3 regions of the Microbulbifer agarilyticus genome follow, and region 1 is predicted to be linked to each of the others. Evidence: predicted binding sites of a transcription regulator. Region 1 holds the regulator's gene; each other region holds the start of a gene.

Region 1 (7,258 bases):
CACCCCGTCCGCTGCAAGCACAGTCTCGAGATCGCGCTCATCAACCGGCAGTTCTTCGTGGCTGTCTTCCAGCACCTGGCCATGGCCGGGAAAATGCTTGCCCGTAGTTGCCATTCCGGCTTCGTGCATGCCGGCAATAAACGGTCGAGCCTTGTGGCACAGCGTCAGTGGATCCTGCGCGAAACTGCGATCACCGACAATGCGACAAAAATCGTCGTCCGCATCGAGCACCGGTGCGAAGCTGAAGTCCACGCCCACCGCGAGCAGTTCGGCCGCCAGCAGCCAGCCGACATCCTGCAATTGCTGCGTATTCGCTTGCGCACTGAGCGCCTGCATTGAGGGAATACGCGTGAAGAAGTCCCGGAAGCGCTGCACCCTGCCCCCTTCCTGATCCACTGCCAGCAGAATTTCAGGGCGCACTGCACGGATCTCTGCAATGAGGCTTTCCAGTTGCGGGCGGTTCTCATAATTGCGCGCAAAAAATATTAGCCCGCCAACATGTGGATGCCGCAGCAGCTCGCGATCCTCCTCGGTAAGCGTAAGGCCATCCACATCGATCATTACCGGGCCAATCTGAGCAGACATCGGCATACACTCCACAATTTAACTTCGATCACGTAATAGACGATCAAACCCTAGCGATTAATGGGCCACCGTTTCCCGGCCAATTATTCACCTTCGGTCGGTACGGGCGCGGTCAACATGGCCACTGCGGCCGGCGCCAGCCGGGCAAGTGTCTCTTCCAGGCTGCTTTCAGCGCCGAAATCCTCTCTCAGGATAGCTTCGATCGCGTCAAAGCTCGAAAGGGAAAATACCGTGGCCCCGAGCATGAAATAGAGGCGCCAGTAAAAGGTCACCGGATCTACGTGGGGCAAGGCGGTGGCCAGCGAGCCCGCGAAACGGCGGTAAGAGTCGCCGTAGCGGGAAACGATAAAGCGGCGCAAATGGCCCTGGGACTGGGTGTACGCCAGCCCTAGCAGGCGCATAAACCGCTTGGGGTCACGCCCCTGACTGGCCAAGCCGGCCAAAGCAACCCGGTATAGACTCTGCAGCAGGTCATCCAGCTGCAATGAACCCTCATCTGTAGTCAGGCGGGCGAGTTCTGCATCCAAAGACGTCGTAAAAGGTGTAAGAAATCGCTCGAATACGGCCTGAATCAGTTCTTTTTTCGAACCAAAATGATAATTCACCGCCGCCAGATTGACTCCTGCGGTACTGGTGATGGTGCGCAAAGAGGTCTCGGTAAACCCGCGCTCGGCAAACAGCACTTCCGCAGCATCCAATATCCGCTGAACAGTATCCAACTGACTCATACCAATCTCACAACAATTCAAACCGACAATTTAAACGTTTGTTTTAACCGCCAGACTAGCACATACCGGCAATGATGGAATACGCGCATGCACAATCGATCTAAACACGCGCCCCAGCAGCGCTGGTTCGAGTTACCAAGCGCACGCCCGCGACATTAGATTGGCCATGAACATTTGAAAAAATCGCGCAACTCGTCGCATCTGCCGAACCCCCGCAGAAACCGCGCCAGAGCTAGCGCCACGAGTGGGAAGGCCCGAGATAAAAACCCGGGCTACCCCCGACACAGGAGGGCCAAGTCATGGCGAGAATCGCCCCTGAAATTGGCAGCTGGTTTGAAAACTTCGACACAGGCGACCTGTTTGAGGTCGTTGCCGTTGACCACCCGTCACGCACCATCGAGATTCAATATCTCGACGGCAGCATCGATGAAATCGAATTTCAGAATTGGCCTTCCCTACCGGTAATAGGCGCTGCCGCACCGGAAGATGCAAACGCCAGTTACGGCACCTTTGCGGATGAAATGGGAGACGAGGAAGACGCCGGCTTCAAGAGCCCAATCTTTTCACCCGCCCAGAGCGCCATTGACCGACTGGAGGGAGACTCTTTTCCGGGCACGGACGAAGGTATTTAAAAAAGCTTCCAAATAATCAATCTTACGACGCAGGCAAGTTTCCCTTTGGGATTCAACTTGCCTGGGTACAGTTTGCGCGCGCCATAAATCTGTATATAATCACAGCACCTGTATAAAAATACAGATCAAAGGAAGGCGCAATGACAAATCTCACCGCACGCCAGGCTCAGGTTCTGGAACTGATCAAGAGCTATGTGGACGATACCGGTTACCCCCCTACCCGAGCCGAAATTGCTCAGGAACTTGGTTTTCGCTCTCCCAACGCAGCAGAAGAACACCTCAAGGCCCTGGCCCGCAAAGGCGCGATCGAAATGGTTGCCGGTGCCTCCCGCGGTATCCGCATTCCCGACCACCACACTGGCCTGCCCGTTGTCGGCCGTGTTGCCGCTGGCAACCCGATTCTCGCGGAAGAAAACATCGAAGAATACTGTGAGATCCCGGCGGAGTTTTTCCATCCGCCTGCAGACTATCTGCTGCGCGTACACGGAATGAGTATGAAAGACGCCGGTATTCTCGACGGCGACCTGTTGGCAGTGCAGCGCACCGACAACATCCGCAATGGGCAGATTGTTGTAGCGCGTATTGAAGATGAAGTGACGGTGAAGCGCTTCAAGCGTCGTGGCAACCAGGCCACGGTACAATTGCACCCAGAAAATGAAGAGTTCAACGTGATTGAAGTGGACATGCGCGACCGCAACTTTGCCATCGAAGGGTTGGCAGTCGGAGTGATTCGACAAAATCCGATCTGATCGCGCTACTCGCAATCGCTGGGCGAATTATTTCAGGCATAAAAAAACAGGGCATACGCCCTGTTTTTTTATGCCTGAAAGTCTTTTCAAACCTTCTTTTCACACCATCAGTGAATCGTGTGCTCAGTGATATCAACCACTTCTTCCTCGAAAGGCTCTGGCTCCATTTCACCGATATCCTGAACCGCTTCGATCCCCGCCTCCAGCATGGCTCGGGCGACCGCTACCTTGTGATCGCGCAAAAAATGCATACTCTCGTCGGAGAAACGAATACGCACCAGAGGCTCACCCTTGTGACCAGCGCGTCGTAGCGCCACATCACCATTGGACAGCTCAATGATCTCGTAAGTCTCTGTAGACATTCACTTCTCCGGTAACCGCGTGATTTGGCAGCCAGTGTACCACAGGGGGCATCCACTAATCAGCGTGCATCCACTAATAGATTTCTTTGGTGAATTAACGCCTGCATTGCCCCGGGGAACCGGAACCGTGACACGAGTAGCCCGGTTGCTACCACTCTTGACTCTGCGCTCGCTGACGCTGAATCAGCTCCACCAATGCCTGATACCAATGGCGAAGGTTGTCTGCGGTCATAGCGGCGTCCTGAGGGCCTGCAGAGGGGTTATCCAGCTGCCGCACCGGGATCATGGTTTCTACACCAGAGGCAGTGGCGTTCGACGCCCCTGACGATCCTGCAGGAGCGGAAGTCGACAATTGCCAGTGCCCGGCCCATGCGCGGCAGAGCCCACTCAGCCAACTCTCCGGGTCCTCTGACAAGTTCACCAGCTCCGTCACATCACCGCTGAACTTGCCGCGCTGGGATACCAGCGCCGCAAGCGCCTGCGCGCTTTCCGGCTCAGAACCAGCGGCAAAACCGAGCTGCAACTGATGCCCCTGCTCCGCAAGGAATGCCCGGTAAGCACGCCACAGCTGCGTTAAAGCCGCCTCCAAAAGTGCAGAGTCCAGCAATGACTGCCCGCTGGCAACCTGTTGGGACTCGCCCAGCAACAGCTGGGCCTTGCGCAGCGTAGATGCCACCGTTCCGGTGTAGGGATTGCTCAAAACTTCCGTTCCCTTCCTGTTGAGGCCTTTTTAGGCCTACCACTTACTTCGCTGGCGTTTTCTTTGCTGCCGCTTTCTTGGCAGGTGCTTTTTTAGCCGCAGTCTTCTTCGCGGCGGCCTTCTTGGCTGGCGCCTTCTTCGCGGCGGCCTTTTTCTTCGCTGGTGCTTTTTTGGCCGGTTCTTCTACCTGCCATTTGCCGTCGCGATAGAACGCCTTCCAGCCAGTCGCCTTGCCCTCTTCTTCGGTCTGTACGTACTGTTCCTGAGTCTTGCGACTGAAACGCACCACTGTATCGCGGCCTTCATTGTCTTCCGCCGGGGCAGAGAACAGGAAGTTGTACTTTGGATCGATCTCATCTTTGTGCGGCAGTAATTCCTTGATCCGCGGAGCACGGGTTTCGCGGTTTTTCGGGAATTGGCTGGCAGCCAAAAACAGGCCAGACGCGCCGTCGCGCAAAATGTAGGTATCTTCCACTTTCTCGCAGGCAAGCTCAGGCATAGGCACCGGATCCATCTTGGGAGGTGCCGGCTGACCGTTCTTGAGCAGCTTGCGCGTGTTCTTACAATTCTCGTTGGTACAACCGAAGTACTTGCCAAAGCGGCCGGACTTCAACTGCATATCGGAGCCACACTTGTCGCATTCAATGACCGGGCCATCGTAGCCCTTAATCTTGAAGGTACCCTGCTCTACTTCGAAACCAGTACAGTCCGGGTTGTTACCACAAATATGCAGCTTGCGATGTTCGTCCACCAGGTAGCTATCCATGGCGGTGCCGCACTTGGGACAGCGGCGCTTATCGCGCAGCTGACGCGTTTCTGCGTCTTCATCCTTCTCCGCATCAACCGCTTCCTCACCCGATACCAGGTTCATGGTATTGGTGCAGCGCTCCTTCGGCGGCAAGGCATAACCCGAGCAACCGAGGAATACCCCGGTAGAACCAGTGCGAATCTGCATGTGACGGCCACACTTGCTGCACTCGATATCGGTATCCGTCGGGTTATTCCGACGCATACCAGCTTCTTTGTCCTGCGCGGTTTCCAGGCGCTTGCTGAATCCCGAATAGAATTCGTTCAGCAGGTCCTTCCAACCCTTTTTTCCTTCCGCTACGGTATCGAGAGATTCTTCCAGACTCGCGGTAAAGCCGTAATCCATCAAGTCGGTAAAGCTCTCGCTCAATCGGTCGGTAACGATATCGCCCATTTTTTCCGCATAGAAACGGCGGTTTTCCAGCCGCACGTAACCGCGATCCTGAATGGTGGAAATAATCGATGCATAGGTAGACGGACGACCAATGCCGCGTTTTTCCAGCTCTTTTACGAGTGCCGCTTCACTGAAGCGCGCGGGCGGCTTGGTGAAGTGCTGTTTCGGATCGAGCTTTTGCAGGTTCAGCTTCTCGCCAACTTTGATGTCCGGCAGAACCAAATCTTCGTCTTTTTTGCTCTGTGCCGGCGCGACCTTCAGGAAACCGTCGAAGCGGATTACGCGGCCGCGTGTACGCAGCTCAAAGTCGCCCGCGGTAACCACCACCGAAGTGGAGGTAAACTTGGCAGGCGTCATCTGGCAGGCAACAAACTGTTGCCAGATCAGGGTGTACAGGCGCTCTGCGTCACGCTCCATACCGGAAAGGTTGTTGGGTTTTACCCGCACATCCGAAGGACGGATCGCTTCGTGCGCTTCTTGCGCGCCTTCTTTGCTGCTGTAGCTGTTCGGGTTTTCCGGCAAATATTTTTCGCCGTAATTCTCACCGATAAATTCACGCACAGAGGCGACCGCTTCCTTACTCAAATTGGTGGAATCGGTACGCATATAGGTGATGTAACCCGCCTCATAGAGACGCTGGGCCATCATCATGGTTTTCTTAACACTGAAGCTCAAACGGTTACTCGCCGCCTGCTGCAAGGTCGACGTGATATACGGCGCGGTGGGCTTGGAACTGGTGGGCTTGTCGTCCCGAGCGCTTACCGTGAAGTCACTGGCCTGCAGCGCTTTCAGCGCAGCAGTGGCCTGCTCTTCATTGGTAGGACGGAAAGCCTGACCGGCCTGTTTTTTCACTTCCAGGCGCAGAGCGTCGGATTTCGCCGTCTGGGTGTCGGCGAACAGCGTCCAGTACTCTTCCGGAATAAACGCGCGGATCTCGCGCTCGCGCTCAACGACCAGTTTGACCGCCACGGACTGCACACGACCCGCTGAGAGGCCTCGGGCGACTTTTTCCCACAACAGCGGTGAAACCATATAGCCCACGATACGATCGAGGAATCGACGCGCCTGCTGCGCGTTTACCCGATCAATATCCAGGGGGCCGGGATCTTCAAACGCTTCCTGAATCGCGGACTTGGTAATTTCGTTGAACACCACACGGCGGTAACGCTGCTCGTCGCCACCAATAGCCTCGCGCAAGTGCCAGGCAATGGCCTCTCCTTCGCGATCCAAATCCGTTGCGAGATAGACGTGGTCAGCATTTGCCGCCAGTTTGCGCAATTCATCAACAACTTTTTCTTTACCCGGGAGGATTTCATAGTGCGCCTCCCAGTTGTGGTCCGGATTGATGCCCATGCGCTTGATCAGCTGTTCACGGGTTTTCTTGCGTTTATAAACCTCTTTGGCTTCTGGCGATAACTTGCGGGTTTCCGCGGCCCGACGCGCCCGTTCTTTCGGGTCGACAGGCTTCTTGGCGGAAGCGCCCGTAGGAAGATCCCGGATATGACCAATACTGGACTTCACTACGAAGTCTTTTCCGAGATACTTGTTGATCGTTTTTGCCTTCGCCGGCGACTCGACGATGACCAGTGATTTACCCATAAGCCTTTGATTTTAAATAAAAAATTTACTGCTTGCGCAATCTGTGCTCACTGCTGTTTGCACAGTGCGTTGCGCGAATATATATGCTTGGTCTCGCCTCTGGTCAAGCGAGTTAAGCAAATTGTTGAACTATTCGACCGTCTGGACAGCTCTTCCGACCCCCAATTCAGCCCGGGGTTCAACCGGATAAAACAGTAGACCAGATCCTTGAGACGGCCAGCTTATTACGCCGGCACAAGCGCCCTTCGAAAGACCGGTTTTAGCCCAGCCCGGGCTCGGTGCGCGCAACCTGACGTATTGCTTCTTCTATTAAGGGACGCTGTTCCGCTAACCCCTGAGTCACTGCCGCCAAACCCGCATCACCACTGCGTTCGCGCCACTGAACCCCCAACCCGCTGTCATTGGCGAAAATTGCCGTAGCATCGGCCGGTAACATGGCGATCAGCTCTTTGAGTGCCGGGCGCGCAGCCTCCGGCGCAGTTCGCCCATTGCGCCAGTCCCAGCGGCCGGCAAAGTTCATCTCATGCTCGACGCGCTTTAACTCAAGCCCCCAGCCAGTACTCAAGCGCCTCGGATTGCGCCACTGGGAAAAATACGTCGCTGCGGTGCCTTTACCCAGGGCTTCTGGTAGCGGCTGCATTTGCACCTTGAGGCCCGCCGTTGCAGCACTCTGGCGCAACTCCGCCAGCTTGCGCTCACGCG
Region 2 (7,258 bases), 420 kb from region 1:
GAGTCGTCGGCTGGGGGATGGGTGTGAAAACATTGCTCGACAGCGTTGGCGATGGCTGGCTGGTAACCCGCCTTGAGGAGCGCATCGACGACCGTCGCGCGCGACTGGCCACCTTTGATGGCTGAACGCATCCATTGCTGGAGCTCGGGTTCAAGCTCTGCAAATTCCATAGGCGATCCCTGCCTACTCGAATTGTGCTCAGGGCTCGGCGCCCGGAGCGAAAGAATCAGCGGCGAGCCGCGACGATCCCTCCTGTCATAGCGGCAAATGCGCCGAGAATACCGACGCCTACCAAGCTATACAGGCTAATACTGTGCTCTGACACACTCGCCAACAGGTCCTGGAGAGGGAACTGCCAACACACGATAGCAGACGCAGTGATCACCGCCGCATACTGATAACGGGTCGCACGGCGCTCATCGCGTTTTGCCGGCACCGGCGGCAAATCCGCCATTACGCGGTCACAGAAGCCCGAATCATCGAGATGGGGCTCGTTAAACTGCAGCTGCTGCGAAAGCCAAGTGTCAAAATCGGGTTCGCCATCCGCCGTGGGATGGGTGCCACTTACAACACCGTTTTTTATCACCATACCTGTTGATCCTCCTCTCTTATGAGAGGAATTGCCCTTCTCGGGTTCCATGGACTGTTTATCGAAATCAGCCACTTACTACCTCCTCCTGCCAGGCCTGAAGCAGAGACTGCAACTTGGCCCGCGCACGGTTAACGTGGGATTTTACCGTGCCCAGCGGCAACTTCATAATGCTAGCAGCTTCTTCATGTGAAAAACCGCGCTGCATACACAAATGCACTGCCTGCCTCTGGGCATCGCTTAACTCCCCCATGGCCGAGTTCAGATCCCTGGCCATACCCAGTTGCTGCGCTTCTTCGACGCTTTCCTGAGCTTGTGCGGAATCCACCGCATCCTGATCGACTACCGGAGCATTCTTACGCTTGTGGCTCATGACCAGATTGTAGGCGATACGGTACAACCAGGTGCTAAACCGGGCATCGCCGCGGAATGCAGGCAGCGCCTTGTAGGCCTTGATAAAAGCCTCCTGCGCCATGTCGTCCGCAAGACCCTGGTCGCCATCACACAGCTGACGAAGCGAGAATCGCAGCTGTGACTGATAGCGACGAACCAGCTGGGCGTAAGCCCGCTGGTCCCCGTCTTCGACGACGCGCCTGATCAGATCCCCATCATCGAGGTTCATGACTGGTTGTCCTTAACCCGCTTGCTGTTGATCGTGCTTCCAGTTGATGTAGCGGGCAACCCCAATAAAGAGTGGGATCAGACCGAGACTACCGACACCGATACCGGCTGAGGCGGAGAGAAAGATGAACACTGCCGCACCCACCGCTATCAGGGTTATGCCTCGATCCTTGTTGTTGGCGTTGGAACTCTCACTGTCCAGCGAATCCAGCAGCTCCGGCGGGATATCGCGACCTTCAGACACCATCCGATTGATGTTCTCCATCACCAGCTGCTTCTTTCTATAGCTGTTGCGGGTAACCAGCCAGACAATCAGGATCGGCGTGCCGAAGACAGCCAGAATAGCCACTACGGGGATCAACCACTCCATCTCCAGACCGCTAGGATGGTACCCCCGGCGAGATTCCTCATGCACTTTAAAAGCTTGTTCGTGCATACGCTCGGCATGCTCTCGCGCTCGTTCAGCACGCTCTCGAATATGCTCGGCACGCTCCAGGTCGGCTTTGATGCCGATTTCGACATTGCGCGGCACAGAATCCAGCGCCTGCTCTACTACCAGGCCTTTCTCGTCGAGGATCCCCTTCTCTTCTAGCTGGCGATAGATACGCTGGGTTACTTCGCCGCCAAAGGCCTCACCGAGGTCAATTTCAACGCTGCCGCTTTCCCCATTTTCATCCCGGGTATGAATGCGCAGAGTACCGTCTTCCTGGCGCAGGATTCGCACCTGCTTGGTGGCCTTCTTCTCCACGGGCTCCACAGGTGCCACCGCGGGCGCCTCGGGCACCGGTGGCGCTGGGGGGGCAGCACCCTCTTCCTGGGCCAGCAGGCTGCCAGAAATACTCATTCCCAGCGTGGCTGTCAGTGCCAGCAGCCAGGCATTCAATCGGCCGCATTTCTTCATTTCATTCGCTCTCATTACTGTTATCTCGCTCTTACTGATCTGAGGCAAAACAAGTAGTCCCTTGCTCAATCCTTCACTGACGACGGCCCTGAATTGACACGCTATCATCAACTGCCGCCAATGGCGTGGGATTGTACCTTTTTTGGGCAACGGGTATCAGGGCTCAACTTCCCGCCGCTGGTATCACCTTGCCCCTAAAGGACGCGGGCACCAGCAGATTTGGATGCAATCCACCAAAAAAATTTAACGGAGCAATGGGAGCAACGAATGCACCAGAGTGATATCACCCCCTCAGACGTCCTTCAGTTCTGGTTTGGCAGCACCGACCTGATGGCTCAACCCGGCAAGGAAGCCCGCACTCGCTGGTTCCAGCGCAGTGACGACTTTGACCGGGAGATCGCGCGTCGCTTCTCATCCACCATCAAACATGCCGTTGATCGACAATTGAGCAGCTGGAATACGTCCCTGGCTGGTCAGCTGGGCTTGATACTGCTCTGCGATCAGTTCCTCCGCAACATCTACCGCGGTTCGGCACAAGCATTCTCCGGGGACCCGCTGGCGCTCGAGATCAGCCAGTCTCTGGCCAATGGGGATCAACTCCGCGAACTGGGGCTACACCAACGGGCAATCGTCGGCATGCCGCTGGAGCACTCGGAGCGCCCGGATATACAGGAACAGTCCGTGAGCTATTTCCAGCAGCTGCAGCAGGACTTTGCCAGCGATAAGTCCGGCGTCTCGCAGGAGGATGCGCAGGCAGCCGAGAGCTACTACCGTTTCGCCCTTGCGCATCAGGACGTGATTGCCCAGTTTGGCCGCTACCCCCATCGCAATCAGGCACTGGGCCGGGAAAGTACTCCAGAGGAGCGGCACTGGTTAGAACAGGGTGGCGGCTTCTAACGGTATCCTGGACGCGCCACTGCGCGTACACTTACGCGCCATGCTATGGATTTGCGGTTGACACTGAATATACATACAGATACTGTACATCCATACATGAACAACACAGAATCATAAATCACGATACCGATACTCACGATATCAAGACCTTAGGAGGCCCAGTATGGCGGTAGTAGCCGTTTGGAAATGTGATAGAGACGGAGCCATGTTCGACAATAAAAAAGATGCCGAAGAACACGACAAGATGCTGGAGCTTGCCGCCAACATCACCGCTCTGATCGAGCGCAATGTTGAAGGTGTATCAGAAGAAGCCAGTGAGGAAATCGGCCTGATGCTGGCGAAGCGCCGCGAAGTGCTGGCAAAAGCCTGTAAGGGCAAGCCGGAAGAGCTGCTGGCTGCGGAAGAAGTGAGCGAACAGCAGGAAGCTGAGACTGCCGAAGAAAACGTTACCCCACTGGCGGTAAACCAGTAATCCCCCCGGACACCAATATTCTGGTTTCCATCCCTGTACTATGCCCGGCTTGCCGGGCTTTTTTTCGCCCGACAAGCCGCCACAGATTCTTGGATTCTCAGAATACCGAGACGATGTTAATCAGCGCCAGAACGACGATAACCACCCAAGTCAACAGGGTGCCCCAAAAACGGCCCTTGTGGTAACCGCCCTTGCCGCCAACCAGGCCTATCGCATGAAGGATGCGCGCAAACACCAGCCCACCACCCAGGCAATGCAGCCAAATGGCAGAAAGGCCATTGATCTCGGCGACCAACAACAGGATCAGAGCCAACGGAATATACTCAATCGCATTAGCATGGGTGCGTATCAGTACATTGCCCAACTTGTCGCCACCATCGCCAATGCCGACTTTGTTGCCGCGGCGAAATTTCACCACATTGAAAGCAAGCGCAAGCACCAGTAACGCACAAAGACCGCTATAAAGCGCGGTAATTTCTACACTCATCATTTTTTATATCCATGTTCTGTACCCGCTTTCGGGTTTAAGTATCGATCCCGTAAACGGGTTGAACGGTTTACCAGAGACTGGGGCTTACCGTCGATCATCACCAGTTCTGCGAACGACGTGATCTCCAGTGGATCCCCACTCCACAATACCAACTCCGCGGTATTACCCGGCGCCAGTACACCGGCATCCATACCAAAGGTTTGCGCAACATTGGCCGTAATCGCGCGCACACCCTCTTCAAACGGCAAGCCGTAAGCCACGGCATTTCCCGCTGCCTGCCGCGAAAGATAGCTATTGTGGGATCCGGCATAACCCGGGCCACTGATCGCGACAGTTACGCCCGCATCATGCAGCAATGCGGCGTTATCCATACGCGCACCCAGTTTTTCGAAGGCATCCGGGGTATTCCCCAGCACATCGACCACAACCGGCACCCGCGCCTTGGCCAATTGATCGGCAACCATCCAGCCCTCGGCAGCACCCACAAGAACCAGTTTGAGCTGATACTTGTTGGCCAGTGCGAGCAATTGCAGGATATCGCTTGCGCGGTCTGCATTGATCATCATCGGTTGCTCGCCGCGCAGCAGCGGCTGCAGTGACTCGAGATCTTCCACCGAGTAATCCAGCTCACGCCACTCACCGCGGCGCACCTGATCCCGGTTTTCCGAATACTCTTTCGCCTGCGCCAGCGCATTCGCGATTTGCGCATACGCCATGGCGCGACTGCCGCCGGCCAGTTCCGCACCGTATTCACCGAAGTAAGCGCGCTGTACCAAGTTGGGCTTGGTCACACTGTCGAAGTCACCGGTCAACTTGATCGCAAAGCCCTGCCCCGCGAAAACTTTTTCACTGCTGTAAGGCAGCACCACCGCGCGCGTCAGGCCACCGGCCCGGTTAAACGGAATCAGTGTGGAACGCGGGTTAAATGCCACCACCGGATCAAAACCGGCACCGATAGACTGCTCTTCGATTGCCCCATCGTTAGTGGAGGCCGCAGCGCCGATTTCCGTCAGCCCGAGCTCACTGCTCGGCGCAATCAAGCCTGGCGTGACCACCTTGCCGCGGCCGTCGATCACCAGGTCAGCGGAAATATCACCCAAATCTTCGGCAATCTGCGCAATTTGCCCGTCGCGCACCAACAGGTCACCGCTCTCAAGGGTTCCCTGTTCTCCCAGCGTAACGATCTGCGCATCTTTAATAAGGATGGTTTCAGCGCTTGCTGTACCGACCAGGCATACAAGGCCGAATAGAGAAGCTTTGAGCTTGGTTTTCACATTGATTGAGATACGCATTACTGCTGCCCTCCTTCCGGCAAGCGCTCGCCTTCCGCATCCAGAATCCCCAGTTCAAAATCTGTGTGCGGCTGTCGCGCGGAGTCTGTGCGGTCGTACATCAGTACACCGTCGATAAACACCTTGTCTGCCTTGGAGTACACGCTAAACGGATTGCCAGACCACACCACTACGTCTGCCATCTTGCCTTTTTCCAGGGTGCCGGTGACTTCTTCAATACCCAGTGCTTTTGCCGGGTTGCTGGTCATCCAGGCGACCGCGTGACGCGGCTCGATATGAAAGCCCGCGCGTTGCCCTGCGACCATGGCTTTTGCAGTTTCTTCGTTGAGATGCTGGATACCAACCGCAGAATCCGAGTGAATCATGGCGCAAGCCTTTGCCTGATCCACGATTGCGATATTGGCTTCAGTCATATCAAAGGCTTCGTGCTTGAAGCCCCACCAGTCCGCCCACATAGCGGCACACACATTGTTTTCCGCCAGCAGGTCCGCCACCTTATAGGCCTCTACCGCGTGATGGAAAGTGGAAATCTGGAAATCGTAGTCGCGCGCGATATCCATCATGATGGTCATTTCTTCGCCGCGATAGCAGTGGTTGTGCACCAGAATATCGCCATTCAGGACGCCGGCAAGGGTCTCGAGCTGGAGGTCACGCTCGGGTTCATCGCCGCCATTCTTATGGAAGTTTTCCCACTTCTCTTTATACGCGGCAGCCTCTGTCCACGCTTTACGGTATCCGGCGACGTTACCCATGCGGGTAGAAGGCAAGGTGCCCTTGCCACCGTAAACCCGTTTGGGGTTCTCACCACAGGCCATTTTCAAACCGTAAGGGGCGCCCGGGAACTTCATATCCTGAACGCTGCGGCCAGGTACGTTCTTCAAAGTCACTGCGCGGCCACCGAACAGGTTCGCCGAGCCAGGCAAGATCTGCAGCGTGGTTACCCCGCCCGCAAGCGCCAGGGGAAATTGCGGATCTTGCGTCCACACGGAATGCTCAGCCCATACCTGCGCGGTATTCGGTGAGGTCATTTCGTTACCGTCCTGGGAAGATTCAATAGACGGCGCCGGGTAGTCACCCAGATGGGAATGCACGTCGATGATGCCCGGCGTTACCCACTTACCCGCACCTTCGACAACTAGGCCCTTCTTCGGCACTTTCAGGTCCTTGCCGACCTTGGCAATCTTGCCATCCTCGAGCAGCACATCTGAATTGAGTAGTTTTTCACCGGTTCCGGTCAAAACCGTTGCACCGCGAATTAGCACCGGCGCACTCTCTTGCGGAATATAAGTACTAGGGAAGTCACCCTGACGGGCGAAATCCGGCCCATCCGCGGCTTTTTTATCCTCACCGCCACAGGCAACCAATGTGGAAACCAGCAGTCCTCCACATACGGCAACACACAGCCGCTCTATTCCTTTAACCGATTCTGAAAATAATCGCATTCCGCTTCCTATCCCCCCAATTGTTATTAGGAAACCTTTCTCAATACTGTCGGATTCAACACCAATACCATGCTATCGGCAATACGGGATTGTACGACTGCCCAAAATTGCCGGTTTACTAGACAATTTGTACAAGCCGTGTTGGAATTTGGACGTGTGATACAGGAGCTTTCCCATACCGCAGGAAGGGCGGATGAATACTAATAACAAAACAGGGACCAGACCGGAGAGTGCCGCGGCTGATGATGTCGATTTGCCTCAGTCCTCCGAGGAGATGTACGAAGCCCTGCGCAAAAGCGAAGAGCGCTATCGAGAACTCGTCGAACACGCAAACTCCATCATCCTCCGTTGGGACCGCAACGGGGTAATCACCTTCTTTAACGAGTTCGCGCAGCGGTTCTTTGGTTACTCCGAAGAAGAAATCATCGGCAGGCACGTGGTTGGGACAATCGTCCCCGAAAATGAAAGTACGGGCCGCGACCTTCGTCCGCTTATGGACCATATCTGCAACAACCCCGATGAACACCGCTATAACATTAACGAAAACATTACCA
Region 3 (7,258 bases), 1.0 Mb from region 1:
TTCAATCAGCGGGGTGCCTAGTACAAAGCGCACCTGGCGACGGGTCATGCCCGGCTGCAGCTTGTCGACCATTTCCTGGGTAATGATATTGCCCTGCTGAACCTGAATCCGGTGTACCCCGGGGAATTTGAACAGGCTACAACCGGTAACCAGGCTAACCAGCCCGGCGATCAGCAGAATGCGTACAACTGATGGCATTGAATGCTCCATCTGAATTTTTATGGTTCCGTAATGGGGCCCATTGCTAGGCCTTTGGTGGATTCAGCGCCCCGCGCTGCCGGCCGACGGAGATGCTGCCCGACGGTGAGATGCCGCCCTGACAGAGAATAGTCGCCTTTCCGGCGATTAAGTTCCCGGCCTGTCGGCCTAAACCGCATACTGGGTGCCAGCACCTCGGATCACGAATCCGGGTGTCGGGGTTTCGCTGTCCACCTTGGGCGTGGATAATACCCGAACTATTCGCCCGTCGACAGGCGGACGATCAATAGAGCATAAAGATCCGGAACTTGAATACCCATGTCTAACGAAAACCAGGAACTGCGCAAGGCTGGCCTTAAGGTCACGCTGCCGCGTGTAAAAATTCTGCAGCTGCTTGAGAGCGCCAGCGAACAACATCTGAGTGCGGAAGATGTGTACAAAATGCTGCTGGAGGCCGGTGAAGATGTGGGCCTGGCGACTGTTTACCGGGTATTGACCCAGTTTGAGAGTGCCGGGCTGGTGATGCGCCACAACTTCGATGGCGGCCACTCTGTATTCGAACTGGACCGCGGCGACCACCACGACCACATGGTGTGCACCGATTCCGGCAAGGTCATCGAATTCCACAATGAGCAGATCGAAGAGCTGCAGCACAAGATCGCGGCCGAGCACGGTTACGAGCTGACCGGCCACAGCCTGGTGCTGTACGTGAAGAAGAAAGAGAGCTGATCGGCCAGTACTGATCACACAGCCCAGGCATCAAGGTCTGGGCCAATAAAACCAATAAAAAAGGGAGCGATGGCTCCCTTTTTTATTGGCGAATTTTCGATCACTGGTGCTGAGGCTTAAATGGGCGGTGTGTAATCGCTCTGGTGCTTGCCTTTCTTATTGGCGTAAAACGCGCCCAGCTGCTTCAGGTCTTCTTCCAGGTTGTCGCTCATTTCCATCACCGGGCCAATGCCGGCGACCTTGTTCGGAAAGTCGACAAAACCACAGGCCACCGGAATCGCAGCGCCCCGGGCGATATGGTAGAAGCCAGTTTTCCAGCGCTCGGACTTGCCGCGGGTGCCTTCCGGAGGGATGCCGATGACCAGTTCTTCGTGGGCGTTGTACTGGTTAATGGTGGCGTCTACCAGGTTGTTTGCTTTGCTGCGGTCGACGGGAATGCCGCCAAACCAGCGCACCACTCCCCCCAGAGGAAACGGGAACAGCTTGTCTTTGCCCATCCAGTGCGGGTTTATCCCCAGTTTCAGCGCCGCCAGAATAAAGATGTATCCATCCCAGTTGGAGGTGTGAGGGGCGGCAATGAGGACATACTTTTTCAGTTTCATCGCCTGCTCGTCGGCGACGATGTTCCAGCCGTGTAGCTTCAGTAGCAGCTTGGCGATCAAACGCAGGAATGGCGTGATAATGGGGGTGTTGAAAATCGTGGTTTGCATGGTGAGACCGAATTGATTCCCGTCAGTGTAGTCGTATCCGCCGTAGCGGGCGCGGGAGTATAAAGTGAATTTTCCGCCACTTTCGGTCAATTTCGGTCCCGAAGGCCGCTTAATTGTGACTGCTTAGCCGAGTTTCCCCCCGGTCGAGGGCCCTCGATCAGGCCCGAGCCAGCATCTCTTCCGCGTGCGCCAGGGACTGCGCGGTAGCCTCGCCACCGAGCATGCGTGCCACCTCGGCACTGCGTTCTGCATCCTTCAGTTCCCGCAGGGCCACGAATGCCGCTTCGCCATCGCTGTGCTTCTCCACCAGATACTGACGGTGTGCGCGCGCGGCGACTTGGGCAAGGTGGGTCACGCAGATAACCTGGCCGCGCTCGCCCAGCTGGCGTAGCAGTTTGCCCACCACATCGCCGGTAGCGCCGCCAATACCCACATCCACTTCATCAAACACCAGCGTGGGGGTGCGCGAGGTTTGCGCAGTGACGACCTGAATTGCCAAGCTCACCCGCGACAGTTCACCACCGGAGGCAATTTTACCGAGTGCCCGCGCCGGCTGGCCGGGGTTGGTGGCGATCAGGATTTCCACTTCTTCGAGGCCTGTAGCGGTGGGCTTTTCCAGCGCAGTGAGCGCCAACTCGACGCGGGCGTGGGGCATCGCCAGATCGGCGAGCTGGCTGTTTACCGCGTCCGCCAGTTTTTTTGCTGCCGCGATGCGGAGCTTGCTGAGTTTGCCGGCGGCCGCCCGGAACGCCTGCTCCAGTTGCTCGCATTCGCCGGCCAGTTTATCGAGCGCGTCGGGTGCGCCGATCTCCTCCAGCTCCTGCTGCCATTGCTGTTGCAGCTCGGCGAGCTGGGCTGGCTGAATCCGGTGTTTGCGGGCAATGGAATAGATGGCCGAAAGGCGCTCTTCCACCTCCGTCAGGCGTTCGGGGTTCATTTCAAAGGTATCGATATGCCGCGACAGGGTGCTGCCGGCTTCATCGATCTGGATGCGCGCGCTGTCGAGCATCTGTGCCACCTCGGCCAGAGCCGGGCTTTGTTCGGGCATTGCGCTGACCAGCTGCAGGGCGCGGTGTAGCTGTTCGGCAATATCCCCTTCGCCACCGTTCAGCATGGCGGCCAGCTGATAGCTGCCGTTCAGGATGTCGCCAGCGTTGGCCAACTGGCGCTGCTCGCTCTCAAGCTCTTCCAGCTCGCCGGGTTTCAGGTCCAGTTGCGCCAGCTCTTCCAGCTGGTATTCCAGCAGGTCGCGGCGCGCTTGGGTTTCCTCGGCACTGTCTGCCAGGCGGCGGTAGCGGCGGTACTGGTCCTGCCAGGTTTTGTAGTGAATGCGCACTTCGGCGCTGTGCCCCTCGGCATGGGCGTATTCGTCCAGCAGGCGACGGTGGGTGTCTTTCTTCAGCAGCGACTGGTGTTCGTGCTGGCTGTGGATATCGATAAGCTGCTCGCCCAGGGTGCGCAACTGCATCAGGGTTACTGGCTGGCCATTGATATAGGCGCGGGAGCGGCCGTCGGCACTGATGGTGCGGCGCAGAATCACTTCGCGCTCGGCGTCCATCTCCTGGTCTTCCAGCCAGGTGCGAGCTTCCTCGTGGTTGCTGATATCGAAGGTAGCGTGGATATCGGCGCGTTTGGCACCGGCGCGCACCAGTTCGCCATTGCCCCGGTCACCCAGTGCCAGGCCAAGCGCATCCAGCGTAATGGATTTGCCGGCGCCGGTTTCACCGGTAAGGGTGCTGGTGCCGTGACCGAACTCCAGCTCCAGCTGGTCGACCAGGGTGAACTGACTGATGGACAGGTGCAGCAACATGGGAATGTATTCGTTGTTATTTCGATAGTGGTTGTTTATACAGTATTTGCACCAGGGGTTTCAATCTTCATGGGGTCTAATTGGGTGCAGATCACATTCGTCGCCGGCCAATCGCCACATTACCCTGCTTTCCCAAGGGGCTCTTCTCTTTCAGCTCGCTAGCTGCGCCTGTGGGTTCCGCCGGTGCCATGGTCAGCTGCGGCTGGTATCCATCAAGTGCGACTTGAAGTGTGCATGGATGATCCCCATATAACTTTCTCACCCGCGACGGGCCGGTATCGAACGGCCCTGTAGAGCGGGTTCTTTCTTTTGAACACCCAGCTGTGCCGTTGACGAACGGGCAGTTGACCGCAGGACACAGACGGAGAGAGCAGTGGCCAAAGAGCGCAGCGAAGAAGAGCAGATCGACACTGGTGATCAGGCGGCAGAAAACGCCGTCGAAGTAGAAAACCCGAGCGCTGAAGAGCAGCACGCCGCGGAAGAGGCGCTGACTGCAGAAAATGCGCAGGATGAGGAGATCGCCTCCCTCCATCAGCAGCTATCGGACCACAAAGACATGGTGATGCGCGCCCAGGCCGAGGTGCAGAATGCCCGCCGCCGCGCCCAGCAGGATGTGGAAAAAGCCCACAAGTTCGGCCAGGAAAAACTGCTGAAGGACCTGCTGCCGGTTGTGGATAACCTGGAGCGAGCCCTCGCCACCATCGACAAGGACGACGAAGCGCAAAAGGCGGTACGCGAAGGTATCGAGCTGACCCAGAAATCCTTTATCGACACCCTGACCAAGTCCGGTATGGAACTAATCGACCCGGCCGGCGAGCCCTTCGACCCGGAACTGCACCAGGCCATGACCCAGATCCCGAATGGCGATGTGGAGCCCAATACCGTGTTGGACGTGTTTCAGAAAGGCTATCGCCTGAACGGTCGCCTGTTGCGCCCGGCAATGGTCGTCGTCTCCAAGGCACCTTGATTTAGCGGCCGCCCTTGAAATGTGAAAGGCGGCACCAATATAAGCAGCAACCGAATACAAACGTGCAGCGCCGGTGACTGAAAATCGCGTAAAACCGGCGCGCAGCAAAGTGAGGAATTAGATCCATGGGAAAAATTATCGGCATCGACCTGGGTACTACCAACAGCTGTGTGGCAGTCCTGGACGGCGACAAGGCCCGCGTTATTGAGAACGCCGAGGGCGATCGCACCACCCCTTCCATCGTTGCCTTCACCGATGACAACGAAGTACTGGTAGGCCAGTCTGCCAAGCGTCAGGCGGTAACCAACCCGACCAACACCCTGTTCGCGGTGAAGCGTCTGATCGGCCGTAAGTTCAAAGACGACGTTGTGCAGAAAGACATCAAAATGGTGCCTTACTCCATCGTTGAAGCCGAAAACGGCGACGCCTGGGTAGAAGCGAAGGGCGACAAGAAAGCGCCGCCGCAGATCTCTGCCGAAGTACTGAAGAAGATGAAGAAAACCGCCGAGGACTTCCTGGGCGAGACCGTCGATGCGGCAGTAATTACCGTACCGGCCTACTTCAATGACTCCCAGCGCCAGGCGACCAAAGACGCCGGCCGCATTGCCGGTCTGGACGTTAAGCGCATCATCAACGAGCCGACCGCAGCCGCACTGGCATACGGTATGGACAAAGCCGGTGGTGACCGCACCATCGCCGTATACGACCTGGGTGGTGGTACCTTCGATATCTCCATCATCGAAATCGCCGACGTCGACGGTGAAAAGCAGTTTGAAGTACTGTCCACCAACGGTGACACCTTCCTCGGCGGTGAAGACTTCGACCTGCGCCTGATCGACTACCTCGCGGAAGAGTTCAAGAAAGAGCAGGGCATCGACCTGAAAGGTGATCCCCTGGCCATGCAGCGTCTGAAAGAAGCTGCCGAAAAAGCCAAGATCGAGCTGTCTTCCAGCCAGCAGACCGAAGTGAATCTGCCGTACATCACCGCAGACGCTACCGGTCCTAAGCACCTGGTTGTAAAACTGACCCGCGCCAAGCTGGAAAGCCTGGTAGAAGAACTGGTTGCGCGCTCCCTGGAGCCGGTTAAGACCGCACTGGCCGACGCCGACATGTCCGCATCCGGCATCGACGAAGTGATTCTGGTAGGCGGTCAGACCCGTATGCCACTGGTTCAGTCCAAGGTAACCGAGTTCTTCGGTAAAGAGCCGCGTAAAGACGTCAACCCGGATGAAGCCGTTGCCGTTGGCGCAGCGATTCAGGGTGCGGTACTGGGCGGCGACGTGAAAGACGTACTGCTGCTGGACGTAACCCCGCTGACCCTGGGTATCGAAACCATGGGTGGCGTGGCGACTCCGCTGATCGAAAAGAACACCACTATCCCGACCAAGAAGTCTCAGGTGTTCTCTACCGCCGACGACAACCAGACTGCAGTGACCATTCACGTAGTTCAGGGTGAGCGTAAGCAGGCGGCACAGAACAAGTCCCTGGGCCGTTTCGACCTGGCTGACATCCCGCCGGCGCCGCGCGGCATGCCGCAGATCGAAGTAACCTTCGATATCGATGCCAACGGCATTCTGCACGTGCACGCCAAAGACAAGGCGACTGGCAAAGAGCAGTCCATCGTGATCAAGGCCTCCTCCGGTCTGTCCGATGATGAGATCGAAAAAATGGTTCAGGATGCCGAGGCCAATGCCGAAGCGGATAAGCAGTTCGAAGAGCTGGTAACCGCGCGCAACACCCTCGACGGTCTGATCTCTGCCACCAAGAAGACGCTGGAAGAGGCCGGTGACAAGGTGACTGCGGACGAGAAGACCGCCATCGAAGCCGCGCTGACCGAAGCCGAAGAAGCCGTGAAAGGCAACGACAAGGCCGCCATGGAAGCGGCGACCACCAAGCTGACCGAAGCGTCTGGCCCGGTTGCACAGAAGATGTACGCGGAGCAGGCGCAGGCACAGGCCGGCGAAGCGGGTGCCGAACAGCCGCAGGGCGAGCAAGCCCAGTCCGGTGGTGACGACGCAGTGGACGCAGAGTTCGAAGAAGTAAAAGACGACAAGAAAGAAGACAAGTAAGATACAGCCGCCGCTGGGATTCCGGCGGCGTCCTGAAGCTTACGCCTTCAGAGGCGCGGACGTTCGGTCATCAGAACCGGGCTTCGCGCCTTGCGCCGTTTTAAGGCGTGCCTAAAAAGCAGTTGAAACAGAACACACAGAGCTATGTCCAAACGCGATTACTACGAAGTCCTCGGCGTCAGCAAAGGCGCCGATGATAAGGAGCTGAAAAAGGCTTACCGCCGGGTGGCGATGAAATTTCACCCGGACCGCAACCCCGACGATAAAGAGGCGGAAAACAAGTTCAAGGAGGCCAATGAGGCCTACGAGATCCTGTCCGACCCTCAGAAGAAGGCGGCCTATGACCAGTTCGGTCACGCCGGAGTCGATGGTCAGGCGGGCGCCGGTGCCGGTGGCTTCGGCGGCTTCTCCGATATCTTCGGTGATGTGTTTGGCGATATCTTTGGTGGCGCCGCCGGTGGTGGCGGCCGTCGTGGTCCGGCGCGCGGTTCCGACCTGCGCTACGACCTGGACCTGGACCTGGAAGACGCGGTGCGCGGCACCACCGTCAAGATCAAGGTCCCGACCCTGACCAACTGTGGCACCTGCCACGGTTCCGGTGCCAAGCCGGGTACCCAGCCCCAGACCTGTGGCACCTGTGGTGGCGCCGGTCAGGTGCGTATGCAGCAGGGCTTTTTCTCTGTACAGCAAACCTGCCCCAATTGTCGCGGACGCGGCACGGTCATTACCGACCCCTGCACCGACTGTCACGGTCGTGGTCGTATCGAAGAAACCA

Evidence for each region. Region 1 encodes LexA, which represses DNA repair genes until DNA is damaged. Its sites were predicted from a motif close to ACTGTNTNTANANACAGT; they were not measured.
Region 2: a site for LexA is predicted at 3,071-3,088, ahead of Mag101_RS09440 (YebG family protein). Genes of this name have one in related genera too.
Region 3: a site for LexA is predicted at 3,474-3,491, ahead of recN (DNA repair protein RecN). Genes of this name have one in related genera too.

What each region holds. Positions count from the first base shown of each region.
Region 1 covers NZ_CP019650.1:1,888,803-1,896,060, reverse strand. Annotated here, with positions in the region: gene nagZ (beta-N-acetylhexosaminidase) at 1-585, opposite strand, end outside; gene Mag101_RS07680 (TetR/AcrR family transcriptional regulator) at 669-1,313, opposite strand; gene Mag101_RS07675 (DUF6763 family protein) at 1,613-1,945, shown strand; gene lexA (transcriptional repressor LexA) at 2,086-2,694, shown strand; gene Mag101_RS07665 (hypothetical protein) at 2,802-3,056, opposite strand; gene Mag101_RS07660 (DUF6586 family protein) at 3,205-3,756, opposite strand; gene topA (type I DNA topoisomerase) at 3,800-6,556, opposite strand; gene Mag101_RS07650 (hypothetical protein) at 6,816-7,258, opposite strand, start outside.
Region 2 covers NZ_CP019650.1:2,307,080-2,314,337, forward strand. Annotated here, with positions in the region: gene Mag101_RS09420 (hypothetical protein) at 227-589, opposite strand; gene Mag101_RS09425 (sigma-70 family RNA polymerase sigma factor) at 657-1,211, opposite strand; gene Mag101_RS09430 (DUF6249 domain-containing protein) at 1,224-2,111, opposite strand; gene Mag101_RS09435 (DUF924 family protein) at 2,379-3,008, shown strand; gene Mag101_RS09440 (YebG family protein) at 3,172-3,480, shown strand; gene Mag101_RS09445 (MAPEG family protein) at 3,578-3,970, opposite strand; gene Mag101_RS09450 (amidohydrolase family protein) at 3,967-5,262, opposite strand; gene Mag101_RS09455 (amidohydrolase) at 5,262-6,704, opposite strand; gene Mag101_RS09460 (hybrid sensor histidine kinase/response regulator) at 6,898-7,258, shown strand, end outside.
Region 3 covers NZ_CP019650.1:847,223-854,480, forward strand. Annotated here, with positions in the region: gene Mag101_RS03515 (outer membrane protein assembly factor BamE) at 1-198, opposite strand, end outside; gene fur (ferric iron uptake transcriptional regulator) at 517-927, shown strand; gene Mag101_RS03525 (lysophospholipid acyltransferase family protein) at 1,044-1,637, opposite strand; gene recN (DNA repair protein RecN) at 1,795-3,447, opposite strand; gene grpE (nucleotide exchange factor GrpE) at 3,821-4,414, shown strand; gene dnaK (molecular chaperone DnaK) at 4,540-6,483, shown strand; gene dnaJ (molecular chaperone DnaJ) at 6,628-7,258, shown strand, end outside.